2 regions of the Microbispora sp. H10670 genome follow, and region 2 is predicted to be linked to the other one. Evidence: riboswitches for the same ligand, from Rfam matches in the RefSeq annotation. Region 2 holds a riboswitch; the other holds the start of a gene.
The links. A riboswitch is a leader RNA that binds a small molecule or an ion and turns the genes downstream of it on or off. The one in region 2 is predicted to bind glycine.
Positions count from the first base shown of each region.

Region 1: another riboswitch for glycine. It lies ahead of gcvP (aminomethyl-transferring glycine dehydrogenase); the one in region 2 lies ahead of gcvT (glycine cleavage system aminomethyltransferase GcvT).

Region 1 is NZ_JABBWW010000002.1:181,846-189,198, forward strand. Features, by position in the region: gene gcvP (aminomethyl-transferring glycine dehydrogenase) at 1-2,041, opposite strand, end outside; glycine riboswitch at 2,222-2,314, opposite strand; gene HHX33_RS04510 (MerR family transcriptional regulator) at 2,360-2,977, opposite strand; gene HHX33_RS04515 (bifunctional nuclease family protein) at 3,133-3,603, opposite strand; gene HHX33_RS04520 (MerR family transcriptional regulator) at 3,702-4,358, opposite strand; gene HHX33_RS04525 (FHA domain-containing protein) at 4,378-4,881, opposite strand; gene HHX33_RS04530 (mannose-1-phosphate guanyltransferase) at 5,127-7,353, opposite strand, start outside.
Region 2 is NZ_JABBWW010000019.1:33,055-40,407, reverse strand. Features, by position in the region: gene HHX33_RS24190 (L-serine ammonia-lyase) at 1-444, opposite strand, end outside; gene gcvH (glycine cleavage system protein GcvH) at 479-868, opposite strand; gene gcvT (glycine cleavage system aminomethyltransferase GcvT) at 865-1,956, opposite strand; glycine riboswitch at 2,096-2,193, opposite strand; gene HHX33_RS24175 (AfsR/SARP family transcriptional regulator) at 2,263-3,039, opposite strand; gene HHX33_RS24170 (AfsR/SARP family transcriptional regulator) at 3,696-4,484, opposite strand; gene HHX33_RS24165 (DNRLRE domain-containing protein) at 4,842-7,353, shown strand, end outside.

The DNA of each region.
Region 1 (7,353 bases), on a different contig from region 2:
CGTTGAGGTTGGCCCCGTCCACGTAGACCTGCCCGCCGGCCTCGTGGACCCGCTCGCAGATCTCGACGATCGTCTCCTCGTACACGCCGTGGGTGGACGGGTACGTCACCATGATCGCGGCGAGCGCGTCGCGGTGCTTCTCGATCTTCGCGGCGAGGTCGCCGAGGTCGACGTTGCCGCTCCCGTCGCAGGCCACCACGACCACCCGCATGCCCGCCATGACGGCGCTGGCGGCGTTGGTGCCGTGGGCGGACGACGGGATGAGGCAGACGTCGCGGCCGTCCTCGCCCCGGGAGCGGTGGTAGGACCTGATCGCCAGCAGCCCGGCGAACTCGCCCTGCGAGCCGGCGTTCGGCTGGATCGACACCCGGTCGTAGCCGGTGACCTCGGCCAGCCAGCCCTCCAGCGTCGCGATCAGCTCGGCGTACCCCTCGGCCTGCTCCGCCGGCGCGAACGGGTGGATCGCGGCGAACTCCGGCCAGGTGACCGGCTCCATCTCGGTGGTCGCGTTGAGCTTCATCGTGCAGGAGCCCAGCGGGATCATCGAGCGGTCGAGCGCGACGTCCTTGTCCTGCAGCCGCCGCAGGTAACGGAGCATGGCCGTCTCGGACCGGTGGGAGTGGAAGACCGGGTGGGTGAGGAAGCCGGAGGTCCGCTGCAGGTCCGCGGGGATCGCGTCGGAGGTCGCCCGGTCGAGGTCCTCGACCACGATCCCCGGCACGCCGAAGGCCTCCCAGACGGCCCGCAGGTGGCCGACGACGGTCTTCTCGTCGCAGGCCACGCCGACGTGGTCGGCGTCCGCCAGGCGGAGGTTGACGCCCCGCTCGGCGGCGGCGGCCACGACGTGCTCCGCCCGGCCCGGCACGCGGGCGAGCACGGTGTCGAAGAACTCGTCGTGGACGATCTCCACACCGCCCTCGCGCAGCCCGGCGGCGAGGACGGCCGCGTGGCGGTGCGCCCGCTGGGCGATCCGCCGGAGGCCGTCGGGGCCGTGGTAGACGGCGTACATCGAGGCCATGACCGCGAGCAGGACCTGCGCGGTGCAGATGTTGCTGGTGGCCTTCTCCCGCCGGATGTGCTGCTCGCGGGTCTGCAGGGCCAGCCGGTAGGCCGTACGGCCGTCGGCGTCCACCGAGACGCCGACCAGGCGGCCCGGCATCTGCCGCTGCAGGCCCTCACGGACCGCCATGTACGCCGCGTGGGGGCCGCCGTAGCCCAGGGGGACGCCGAAGCGCTGGGAGGAGCCGACGGCGATGTCGGCGCCCTGCTCGCCGGGGGGCTCCAGCAGGGTCAGCGACAGCAGGTCGGCCGACGCGACGAGCAGCGCGCCGGCGGCGTGCGCCCGCTCGGCCAGCGCCCGGAAGGACGCCACGCGGCCGCTCGCGCCCGGATACTGGACGAGGACCCCGAAGCACTCGGGCAGGTCCCCCGCGAGGTCCGACTCCACCAGCGTGATGCCGAGCGGCTCGGCGCGGGTCGCCAGCACGGCCTTGGTCTGCGGCAGCGCGTCCGCGTCGACCACGAAGACGTCCGCCTTGACCTTGCTCGCGCGCCGGGCCAGCGTCATCGCCTCGGCCGCGGCGGTCGCCTCGTCCAGCAGGGACGCGCCGGCGACGTCGAGGCCGGTGAGGTCCGACACGACCGTCTGGAAGTTCAGCAGGGCCTCCAGCCGCCCCTGCGAGATCTCCGGCTGGTACGGCGTGTACGCGGTGTACCAGCCCGGGTTCTCCAGCACGTTGCGGAGGACGACCCCCGGAGTGATCGTGTCGTGGTACCCCAGGCCGATCATCGGGGTCAGCACCCGGTTGCGGGCCGCGAGCGCGCGGAGTTCGGCCAGCGCCTCGGCCTCCCCCGCCGCCTCCGGCAGGTTCAGCGGGCCCCGCGTGCGGATCGCCTCGGGGACGGCCACGGCGAGCAGGTCGGCCGTCGACTCGTAGCCGACGACCTCCAGCATGCGGGCACGGCCGGCGTCCGAAGGACCGATGTGACGGGTCGCGAAGGGCGGGGCGGAAAGATCCTGAAGCGTCGAGCGGTCGGTCATGACAGGGGCCTCCTGGGCGGGTCGAGACCTGCGGCGGCCGCCTCGCGCCCGTGAGCGCGACCGGCCGTGATGCGGTCTCCCCCTCTGTCATCGGACCTGAGAGCTTCACCGGGCCGCCCGGCCCGGCTTTCCCCTTCGGTGAGGCGCCGCCTGGCGGGCGGGCCTGCTTTTCAGAGTCGCCTCGTCCGTGCGGTACGGATGCCTGAGAGTTTCCGGGGAGGTTTGCTCCTTCGGCGCCCCTGCAACTTCAGGGGTCTCTCCCGCACGAGGTCGTCGGCCGTGTCCACTCTACCCGGTTACTTCCTCTGTACCCGTTTCTCAGCCGATCTTACGGGCCTTCCTGCGGCGGGCCAGCTCGTCGGCCGGATGATCCCCCTCCGCATCCGGCGCGGACTCCGCGCGCTCACCGGGCAGTTCCGCCAGGGACCCCTCCACCTCGCGCCAGACCCGCCCGAGCGCGATGCCGAACACGCCCTGGCCGCCCTGCAGCAGATCGATCACCTCGTCGGCGCTGGTGCACTCGTAGACGCTCACGCCATCGCTCATCAGGGTGATCTGGGCCAGGTCGTTGACGCCCCGGTCGCGCAGGTGCCGTACGGCGGTGCGGATCTGCTGGAGCGAGACCCCCGTGTCGAGGAGACGTTTGACGACCTTCAGGACGAGGATGTCGCGGAAGCTGTAGAGTCGCTGCGACCCGGACCCCTGAGCTGCTCTTATGGTCGGGAGCACCAGTTCGGTCCGGGCCCAGTAGTCGAGCTGCCGGTAGGTGATCCCGGCCGCCGCGCACGCCGTCGGGCCACGGTAACCGATGTTCTCGGGCAGCGCCGTCGGCTGCTCGTCGAACAGCAGGCCTTGTTCGCCGGCGCGCTCGCGCGCCTCCCGCCGAACCGGGTCGTGCTGGCCGGCCGACCTACCCTCGCCGCTGCTGACCGCCACTGCGGACCTCCGGCTTTCTCTCATCCCACGGTCTGATCTGGGGGTTCGTGAATTACAACCGTGGTTTCCCTTGCACCGTAGGACCGGGGCCATCGTCAGTCAACGACCCCGTCCGGCGCGTCGTGAAGCGTAATTTCCCGAAATGGTGCGGCACGTCAGCCCGCTCGCCCGAAGTCTTCCGGTGTGATTTTGTCCAGGAACTCGCGGAACTTCTCCACTTCGTCTTCCTGGTCGTCGGGCATGCTCACGCCCGCCTCCTGGATCACGTCCTCACTCGCGTAGATCGTCGCCCCCGTGCGCAACGCCAGCGCGATCGAGTCCGAAGGGCGGGCGCTCACCTCCACGCCGTTCGAGAACACCAGGTCGGCGAAGAAGATCCCATCGCGGAGCGCGACGATGTTGACGGTGCGCAACCGCACCCCCAACGCCTCAAGCACATCGCGGAACAAGTCGTGGGTGAGCGGCCTCGGCGGGGGTTCCTCCGCCTGGGCCAGCGCGATGGCGGTCGCCTCGGTCATGCCTATCCAGATCGGCAGGTACCGATCACCGCTCGCCTCCTTCAGGAGCACGATCGGCTGGTTTGTGGGCATCTCAACGCGAACCCCCACGACCTCCATCTGCAACACGGGCGGCTCCGTCTCAAGCGTCGCGGCATATCACCAGGCATTCAACGTAACACCCACCAGGGAGCGGATGTGCCGGTCACCGCCCCATCAGCACCCCATTACCGTCCCAGAACGCCGCGAACACTGCCACGCAGCAACGCATTGTGCAGTTCCTGGAGAAGACCGGACATCTCGCGAGCGGTCTCGTCGGCCTCCGCGATCGCCCCCGGCGCCTTCCGGCGCAGCACGGGCGCCACCGCCTGCTCGATCAGGCCGGTCTCCCGCTCCACCAGCGCCCGCACCGCCCTGAGGTGCCGCGCTCGCAGGCCGAACCGCGACAGGGCCCCCACGCTGCGCGCGATCTCCAGCGCCTCGCCGTCGTAGCGGCGCGCGACCGCCGCGACCAGGCCGAAGCTCTCCATCTCGGCCAGGGTCTCCTCGTCGATGCCCGCGGCCTCGATGAGCTCCTCCCTGCTGAGACGCACCGCCGGCGGGCCGTCCGAGACGCTCTGCGGGCGCGCCGCCTGCCCGTCCAGCTGATCCTTGATCACCCGGAGCGGCAGGTACTGGTCACGCTGCGCCCGCAGGATGTACCGCAGGCGCTCCACGTCGTTGTAGGTGAACTTGCGGTAGCCCGAGGGGCTCCGCTGGGGCTCGATCAGCCCCTCACCCTCCAGGAAACGGATCTTGGAGACGGTCACGTCGGGGAACTCGGCCTGCAGCAGGCCGAGGACCTCCCCGATGCTCATGAACGCCCGTACGGCCTGTGCGCTCATGACTGCTCCTCCTCACCGATCACAGCCCTCCAGGACCACGCGTGAGGAAAACCAGCCGGAACTTGCCGATCTGCACCTCGTCGCCGCCCTGCAAGGGGGACTCCTCGATGCGTTCCCGGTTGACGTAGGTGCCGTTCAGGCTGCCCACGTCGCGGACCGTGAACTGGCCGCCGCGGCGGTAGAACTCGACATGCCTCCTGGACACGGTTACATCGTCCAGGAAAATGTCGCTTTCCGGGTGGCGACCCGCCGTAGTGAGATCGCTGTCGAGCAGAAAACGGCTGCCCGCGTTCGGGCCGCGCATGACCACCAGGAGAGCCGTGCCGGGCGGCATCTGCTCGATCGCCGACCGGTCCGGCAGCAGCGTCTGGCCCGTCTCCGCCTCCAGCGCCTCCAGGGAGATCGTCGAGGTGGTATCGGCTGCGACGGGCGCCGGAGCGCTCAGCGGCGAACCGCATCGTGAACAGAAACGGGCATCCTCGGGGTTGGCATGACCGCACTGCGTGCAGTAGACGCTGGGCATCGAACGGCTCGGCCTCTCTCACGACTCTCACGACTTGCTCGGGACTGGCTCACTGCTGGGGACTGCTCAACTGCTCGGGTCCGGCTCGAACTGCGAATGCCGCAACTTACGCTGATCAGGCACAAAGGTCAAGAAGCGCGGCCGGGCGTGGACTGACCAACGCTACAGCCCACGGAGGTGCAAGGTCCATCCCGACACATGCATCCCCAGCATCCCATCCTGATCACGAAAGAGGGAGACGGGGGTCAGCAGGAGCCGGCGGCCTGCTCGACCACGTGGGCCCAGCGTTCCAGGAGGGCCTGCGCGCCGTCCACGTCGTGCCCCTCGGCCCACAGGTGGGTGACGGCCTCGGCGGGGTCGGGCAGCACGAGCGCCCAGCTTCCGTCCTCCTCCACGACGCGGACGCCGTCGGTGGTGTCCAGGCGGTGGCCCTCGGCGGCCTCGACGACCGAGCGCATCACGGCCCCCTTGTGCGCCCACGGCGTCGGCACGGTCCGCTTCAGCAGCCGGGCCTCGGGGATGCGGGCGTCGATCTGGCTGAGCGACAGCCGGGTGCGCGCGACCAGGCCGAGCAGGCGCAGGAATACGGCCAGGCCGTCCAGGGTCGGCCCGAACTCCGGGACGATGAAGCCGCCCCGCCCGTCGCCCGCGAAGATCGTGTCAGGGTGCCGGGCCGCCCGGGTCAGCGTGTCGAGGCTGGTGGCCGTCCAGTCGACCTGCACACCGTGGAAGCGGCACACCATCTCCGCCACCCTCGTCGTGGTCACCGGCAGCGCCACCCGGCCGCCGCGGCGCTCGGCCGCGACCAGGTCGAGCACGACGAGCAGCGCCCGCTCCTCGCTGATGAGCTGGCCCATCTCGTCCACCAGCGAGACCCGCTCCCCCACCGGGTCGAACCGTACGCCGAAGGCGGCCCGCGCGGAGGCGACCAGGTCCGCCAGGCGCTGCAGGTCGCGGCGGCGCTCGGCGAGGGTCTCGGTGGGCGAGGCGTCGTCGAGGCGGTTGTTCACGGTCAGCACGTCGACCCCGGCCCGGCCGAGCAGGCTGGGCAGCACGAGCGAGGACGTGCCCCCGGCGCAGTCGACCACGACCTTCATCTCGGCGTCCTTCACGCCGTACATGTCGACGCAGGCCAGCAGTTCCCTGGCGTAGGTGTCGACGGCCCTGGCCGGGAACGTCAGCTCGGCGATCTCGCCGGGGAAGGCCCGGCGGTACTCCTGCCGGGTGAAGACCCGCTCCAGCTTGCGCTGCGCCGCCTGCGACAGGTCCGAGCCCGTCTCGTCCATGAACACGATGTCCACGCTCTGCGGGTCGCCCGCGGTCGTGCGCAGGAAGATGCCGCCCCTGACGTTCTCCCGGGAGGTGTTGAACCGGGCCACCGGCAGGGCGGCGGCCTCCAGGTCGACGACGTTGATCGCGCTGGAGTTCAGCGCGCTGATCACCGCGCGCTTCAGCGCCCGCGCCGCGCGTGAGGCGTCGCGGGCGGTGACCACCGTGTCGCCCTTCTTCAGGGTCGTGGCGTACGCGCTGGCCAGCCGTACGCACAGCTCGGGGGTGATCTCCACGTTGACCAGGCCGGAGACGCCCCGGGGGCCGAACAGGCTGCGCTGGCCGCGCGACTCCCAGATCACGCTGGTGTTGACGACCGTGCCGGCCTCGATCGTCTTGAACGGGTAGATCTTCACCCCGGAGGAGACGTACGCCTCGGCCTCGATGACGCACTCGTCGCCGACGACGGCGTTCTCCTCGATCCGGGCGCCGGTCATGACGTCGGTGTTCTTGCCGATCACGCAGCCGCGCAGGTGGGCGGCAGGGCCGACGTACACGTTGTCGCTGACCACCGCGCGGTGCAGGAAGGCGCCCTCCTTGACCACCGCGTTGCTGCCGAGCACGGTGTACTCCCGCAGCTCGGCCCCGGCCTCGACCTTGGCGTAGTCGCCGATGTAGAGGGGCCCCTTGAGCACCGCCTCGGGGTCGACGGAGGCGCCCTCGGCGGCCCACACGCCCGGGGCCAGCTCGAAGGCGTCGAAGTCGACCTTGACCTTGCCCTCCAGCACGTCGGCCTGCGCCTTGAGGTAGCTCTCGTGGGTGCCGACGTCCTCCCAGTAGCCCTCGGCGACGTAGCCGAACAGCCGGCAGCCCCGCTCCAGCAGGCGGGGGAAGATGTCGGACGACCAGTCGACCGGCTGACCGGGGGCGATCTCGTCGAGGACCGACGGCTCCATGATGTAGACGCCGGTGTTGACCGTGTCGGAGAACACCTGCCCCCAGGTCGGCTTCTCCAGGAAGCGCTGGATGCGGCCGTTCTCGTCGACGATGATGATCCCGAACTCCAGCGGGTTGGGCACGCGTTTGAGCCCGATCGTGACCAGCGCCCGGTTCTCCCGATGGAAGCGGAGCATGTCGGTCAGGTCGATGTCGGTGAGCGCGTCGCCCGAGATGACCAGGAACCGGTCCTCGCGGAGCTTGTCG
Region 2 (7,353 bases):
GCCGACCGAGTAGTACACCTTCTCGCGCAGCACGGCCTCGTCGGCGTACGCCGTGAACCGCATGCCGTTCGGATGGTGGGGGAGCGACACCTTGCGCTCGAAGACGAGGTGCTCGCCGACGACGAACGGGATCTCCCGGAGGCCGTGCAGCGTCACCGTGCCGCTCGCCCGCATCGCGGCCAGCCGTTCGTCGACGGTGTCGACGTCGACCAGCTCGGGCTTGTCGCCGGACAGGCCGAGCAGGACCGCCTTGTCGCTGCCGTGACCCTTGCCGGTCAGGCCGAGCGAGCCGTACAGGACGGCCTCGACCCGGGTGACCTTCTCCAGCAGCCCGTCCTCGTGCAGCCCGCGGGCGAACCTGTGCGCCGCGGCCATGGGGCCGCCCGTGTGCGAGCTGGACGGCCCGATCCCCACCTTGAACAGGTCGAAGACGCTGATCGCCATTGATCGTCGCCCTTCCCGTGCGCGGCCGGGACCGTCAGGACTCGCCGGAGGTGAGGGTGCCGTACTCCGCCGCGGACAGCAGGTCCTCCGGCTCCCCCTCCACGCGCACCCGGAACAGCCAGCCGTCGCCGTACGGGTCGGTGTTGAGCAGGGAGGGGTCGTCCACGACGGCGGAGTTGATCTCGACGATCTCGCCGCCGACCGGGGCGAAGATGTCGCTCACCGACTTAGTCGACTCGACCTCGCCGACCGCGTCACCGGCCGCCACCGTCGTGCCCGCCTCCGGCACCTGCACGAACACCACGTCGCCGAGCTGCTCGGCGGCGTACTCCGTGATGCCCACCGTCACGGTGAGGCCGTCGTCGATCCCGGCCACCCACTCGTGCTCCTTGGTGTAGCTCAGCTCCTCGGGAATGCTGCTCACTTGCTCCTCCTGTAGAAAGGCAGATCGACGACGTCGACCGGTTCATGGCTGCCCCGGATGTCGACCGTCAGGCCGCCCTCGCGGAGGGCGTCCTCGGTGACGTACGCCATGGCGATCGGCTTGCCGAGGGCCTGCGACGGCGCGCCGCTGGTCACCTCGCCGACGACGGCGCCCTCCCGGGTGACGGGGTAGCCGTGGCGGGGCACCCGGCGGCCGCGGGCCACCAGCCCGACCAGCCGCCGAGTGGAGCCGTTCTGCGCGGCCCGTTCCAGGGCGGACCGGCCCACGAAGTCGCCCGGCTTGTCGAAGCGGACGACCCGCCCGAGGCCGGCGTCGAACGGGGTGGCCGAGGAGGTCAGCTCGTTGCCGTACAGCGGCATGCCGGCCTCCAGGCGCAGCGTGTCGCGGGCCGACAGCCCCGCGGGAACGAGCCCGAGGTCACGGCCCGCCTCGCCGAGCGCGTCCCACAGGGGGACGGCGTGCTCGTTGAGGACGAACAGCTCGAAGCCGTCCTCGCCGGTGTAGCCCGTCCGCGCGATCAGGGCGGGCGCGCCGGTGACGACACCGGGGAGGATGGCGTAGTACTTCAGGCCGTCGACGTCCGCGTCGGTCAGCCCGCGCAGGATCTCGGCGGCACGCGGCCCCTGCACGGCCACCAGCGCGTACTCGTCGGACCGGTCCGTCACCCGCGCGTCGTACCCCTCGGACCGGGCGGCCAGTTCACGCGCCACGACGGCGTAGTTGGAGGCGTTGGCGACGACCATGTACCGGTCCTCGTCGAGACGGTAGACGATGAGGTCGTCGAGGATGCCGCCGTCCTCGTCCACGATCATCGTGTAGCGGGCGCGGCCGGGAGCGAGGATGCTGAGGTGGCCCACCAGGGCGTGGTCGAGCGCCTCGCCCGCCTGCGGGCCGGTGACGAAGATCTCCCCCATGTGGGACAGGTCGAACAGGCCCGCGGCCGTGCGCACCGCGTTGTGCTCGGCCGACTCGCTGCCGTACCGCAACGGCATCTGCCATCCGGCGAAGTCGGTCAGGGTCGCGCCTAGGCGTTCGTGTACCCCGCGGAGCGGGGTGGATCGGGACATGCGGACCTCGGAAAGGACGGATGCTGCACTGAACTATCGGGCATCCTCCCCCTCTGTCATCGGCGCCTGAGAGCTTCGTCCGATCTTTGCCGGACTTTCACCTTCGGCGAGGCCTCGCGGCCTTCTTTCCAGAGGTCACCTGGCCCGCGCGGTCCTTTGCCTTGAGAGGTTCGCGGGGAGGGCTTGCTCCTTCAGGGGCCCTGACCGGCTGCCAGGACGCTCTCCCGCACGGGATGATCGGTGCGCTGCCAGCCTAGTGGTTCGCCGCCGTCCCCGTAACCTGCCGGGTCGCCCGCTTTCAGGTGCCTAGTTCGCGCTCGGGGTGATGCCCCTGGGGGTCGTGCGGCCACGGGCGGGAAAGGCGCTCAAGGCGTCGCCGGTGAGGATCCGCTGGTGGAGGGCCTGGGTGTCGGGGGACGGCTCGGTGCCGAGGCGGTCGACCAGGGTGCGGCGCAGCCGCTGGTAGGAGGCGAAGGCGTCGTGGGTCCGGCCCGAGCGGTGGAGGGCCAGCATGAGCTGCCGGTGGGGGCGTTCGCGCAGCGGGTGCCGGGTGGCCCACTGGGCCAGGCCGCCGACGATCTCGCGGTGGTGCCCGAGCGCCAGCCGTACGTCGAAGAGGTCCTCGGTCACCGCCCGCCGGTCCTCGTCGAGCCGTTCGGCCCACACGCGGAGCCCGTCGACCTGCCGCACATCGAGGAGGGCGTCGCCCCGCCACAGGCTCAGCGCGTTCTCGAACAACCGCACCGCATTGTGGTAATCGCCATTCTCGCGAGCGATTCTGCCCTGTGCCACCCATTGGTTGAATTCTGCAACGTCCACGGAGCCGGGCCGGACGGAAAGAAGGTATCCGCCCTTCACCGTACGGACCGGAGAAAGGCCGGGGTCGCGAGGGGAGAGCCGCCGCCGTACCTGGGCGACGTAGGTGGTAAGATTGCGCGGCGCCGAAATAGTGGGACGGCCATTCCACAGTAGTGCGGTGAGCTGGTCCCGGTGCAGCGCGATATTCGCATTAAGGACGAGCAGCGCCAGGAGCTGCCGATGTCTCGCGGCGAGGCCGGCGATGGCGTCTCCTCGGTCGTTCATGGCCGAAAACGGTCCGAGCACGGCGTATAACACGGTTCCCCTCGCGCAAGGCAGCGTGAACGCGCCGACGACGGCGGCTTTGATCGGCGTTTGACGATATCTCTCCCCGCCTTCATTCGTCAAAATTACGCGTTTTCCGGCCGCCCGTAGATGTGTTGTCGGCCACTCGGCATTGCGTTCCGTAAAGTCATGAATGCCCTGCGAACATGCACGTGCATCTTATGAAATCGGTTACATCACCGGGATTCGCCATGAGGCGGTGCAAAAGGCGGCAAGAGGGATCCCCACCGGGCGATGATTGCCGGGCGGGACGAACGCCCGGCCACCCGGTCCCACGAGGCGCCCTCCCGGACCTCCTGTCGCCGTCGCGATCGTGCTCGCGGCGACCCTCGCGGCACAGGCGTGGTTGATCTGGGTGGTGGTTACGCGGGCCGATGAGGCGGGAGGAGGACGCCGACACCGGTACGGCCGGCGACTCCCGCGTGCGCGTCGTTCGGTGAGCCTGTACTCACTGGCCGCGGGCGCGTTCCTGTCGCACCTCGTGCCTGCGCGCGCTCGGTGTCGCCCTCGACCTGCCGCCGAGGGCCGGGGTCACGGCGCTGACACTGGTTAAGTCATTTCCTCGGCGGCTGGACCGGGGACGGACGCGCGGTGCTTCACCCGGCAGTGGACACGTAGGCGAGGGACCCGCCGATCTCCGGGTCGTCGGCCAGGATGCGCTGGTGGAGGGTCCGCGTGCCGGGAGCGGGCCCGGCGCCCATCTGGTCGACGAGAGTCCGGTGAAGGCGCTGGTAGGCCATGGACGCCTCATGCGTCCGACCGGATCTGTGCAGGGCGAGCATGAGCTGCTGGTGAGGGCGTTCACGCAACGGGTGCGTCGACGCCCACTGGGCCAGGGCGCCGACGACCTCGTGGTGCTGCCCGGCTGCCAGCCGTACGTCGAACAGGTCCTCGGTGACGGTGCGCCGGTCCTCGTCGAGCCGATCGGCCCACACCGCGAGTGCGTCGACGCGCCTGAGATCGAGAAGGGCGTCGCCCCGCCACAACCGCAGGGCGTCTCCCAGCAGTTCGGCCGCATTGTGGTAATCGCGATTGTCCCGGGCCGTTCTTCCGTGCATTGTCAGATAATTGAACCTGTCGACATCCACGGAGGCCGAGGGCGCGGAAAGGACATAGCCGCTGCCGGCCGTCCGCAGCGCGGAGTGCGCCGGTTCGCGAGGGGAGAGCAGGCGGCGCAGGCGCGCGATGTAGGTGGTGAGATTGCGGCGGGCGGAGTCGGGCGGACGGCCGTTCCACAGCAGGTCGATCAGCCTGTCACGATGCATGACGATGTTCACGTTGAGCAGGAGCAACGCCAGGAGCTGCCGCTGCCTCGGCGTGAGCTCCGCGATGACCTCGCCCTGGACGTCGAAGGCCAGGAACGGTCCAAGCAGCGCGTACAGCACGGTCCCCCTCGCGCATGGCGGCTAGTGAGCGTTTTTCCGCTTCGACGGCTTCCCCGGTGTCCGCTGAAATCAGCATGCAAGGAACGGACATAAGTGTCTTGTCTTTTTCTGCACACTTGATGTCGTTTCGTGCACGGTGCCGGTGAGCTCTGGCCCCGCCCACGGCTGTCACGGAGGAAGAAGGACGTCAGCCGCGCCCCCGCTGGCGAGGAGGCGGGATAGGTGACGTGTATCAGAAATGTGTTGGTTGTATGTCGATGATCCGTAGCGTCTGGCGCGTATGCCCCCGGCCTGTGGAGCGTCGATATGATCCCCCCTCTTCGGCAGATGTTCGCTGTCACCGCTCGGAATCGGCAGGTGAAGCGACGAACACGGCTCACGGCGGTGGTGACCGGCCTGGCCATGGTGGCGGCCCTGCTGGTGGTGCCGCCCGCGGTCGCCGTGCCGGTGGCCAAGGCGGCGCCGGCATCCCCGGCTCCGGTCTCCGAGCGTCCGGACGCGACGTCGGCGGCGCTGTCGGCACGGTTGCAGAACTCTCCGGTCGAGGACCTGTCGGCGCGTACGGAGGACTCGACCACGGTCTACCTGCCGGACGGCTCGGCGAGGACGGAGATCTTCGCCGGTCCGGTGCGGGTGAAGCAGAACGGCGCGTGGACGCCGGTGGACACCACCTTGGTGGAGCGGAACGGCCATCTGGAGCCGAAGGCGGCCGCGGCCGGGGCGCAGGTGGAGATCTCGGCCGGGGGCAGTGGCCCGCTGGCCGAGCTGGTCACGGGATCGGGCAAGGACGAGCACCGGTTCGGCGTGCGCTGGCCGACCTCCCTGGGCGGGCCGCAGGTGTCGGGCAACACCGCGACGTGGGCGGACATCGCGCCCGGCGCGGACCTGGTGGTGCAGGCGCAGCCGCGGGGATTCGTGCACTACGTGGTGCTGAAGCGGAAGCCGACCGCGCCGGTGGAGATCCGGCTGCCGGTCGAGCTGGCCGGAGCCGATCTGTCCAAGGACTCCAGGAACCGGCTGAAGCTGGTCGACAACGCCGGCAAGGGCAAGGGTGACCTGGTCGCCGCGGCGCCGCCGCCGCACATGTGGGACGCGGCGGCGGCCGACTCACCGGACGCGGGCAAGCGGTCGGAGGTCGGCTCGGCGATCGAGAAGGGTTCCGACGGCCCGGTCCTGGTGCTGAAGCCGTCGATGGACTTCCTGAACGCGCCGGACGTGACGTACCCGGTGACGATCGACCCGTACATGCAGATGACCCTGCAGACCGACACGTTCGTCTCCGACGACTACCCCAACTCGGCGACCTCGGCGACCTGGCTGCACGTGGGCCGGTTCGGGTCGGGGACGAAGACCGCCCGGACCTACCTGCAGTTCAAGCTCGGCGGCCTGGTCAGCAAGCACATCATGAACGCCGACCTGTACCTGTCGAACTACAAGGCCAACGCCTGCGGCGGCGTGGCCGCCGGTCTGGGCATCCGGGTCAAGCGGGTCACCTCGGCCTGGTCGTCGTCCACGCTGACGCAGTCGAACCACCCGACCTCGACCACGACCGGGATGGTGGACAACACCAGCCAGGCCTACGGGTACGACTCCAGCTGTCCGGAACACGACATGTTGTGGTCGATCGAGGACATCGTGCAGTACTGGACCGACCACCCGGCCGAGAACTACGGCCTGCAGGTCCGGGCGGTGTCGGAGACCCAGGCCACCAACTGGCGGATGTACCGCTCCTCCGAGAACACCGTCGGCGCGGACGGCCCGCGGCTGACGATCCAGTGGAACTCCTACCCGACCGTCCCGCACCATCTGACCGTCAACCCCAGCGCGGGCGGCACGAACGGCGGCACGTTCGTCACCTCGCTCACGCCGACGATGACCGGCATGGTCGGGGACGGAGAGTGGGACACCGAGACGATCAGCTTCTACCTGGAACACGACCCGAGCTACCCGGCCGAGGGCACCGGCAGCGTGTGGACCGGCAGCGTGACCGGGATCCTGCAGGGCGAACTGGGCACGGTGACCGTCCCGTCGGGCAAGCTGGTCAACGGGTACCACTACCGGTGGCGGGCCAGAGGCGACGACGGCACCGACTACTCCCGCGACTACTCCTCCTACCGGTACTTCACCGTCGACATGACCGCCCCGGCGGCGCCGACGATCTCCTGCCCGGACTACGCCTCGGGCGTCTGGACGGCGAAGGCGTCCGCTCCGGTCACCTGCACGCTCGACACCACCTCCGCCGACGGCGCGGGCTACTACTGGGGCCTGGACGACGCCTCGGCGCCGACCCTGGTCGAGGACAACGACGGCGGCGGTGACGCCAAGACGATCACGATCGACCCCGCCCAGGGCTGGCACACGCTGTCGGTCAAGGCCCGCGACATGGCGCTGCGCACCTCCACCGTGACCACCTACAGCTTCGGCGCGGGCGCCGGTGAGGTGACCGCGCCGCTGGCCGGCGACCGCACCCAGGCCGCCGTCACGCTGGGTTCCCGGGCCGCCCCCGGCGCCACCGGGGTCCGCTACGAATACAAGGCCGACGTCAGCGGCTCCGGGACGTGGGCGGCGATCCCGACCACGCACGTCACCGTGCCGGGGTCGGCGACGCCGATCTCCGGCTGGCCGTACACCACCGTGACCACCGGAACCAGCGCGGTCTTCGGCTCGCTGTACTGGGACGTGGCGGCGACGATGGCCGCGGCCGGCCGGGGTGACGGCCCGGTGCAGGTGCGCGCCTGCTTCGTCAAGACCTCCGGCGAGGCCTGCTCCGACGCACGCGAGTTCACCCTGGAGCGCGCCGCCTTCGGCTCCTCCTACGCCACCCAGCAACTGGGCCCCGGCGAGGTTTCCCTGCTGACCGGCGACTACT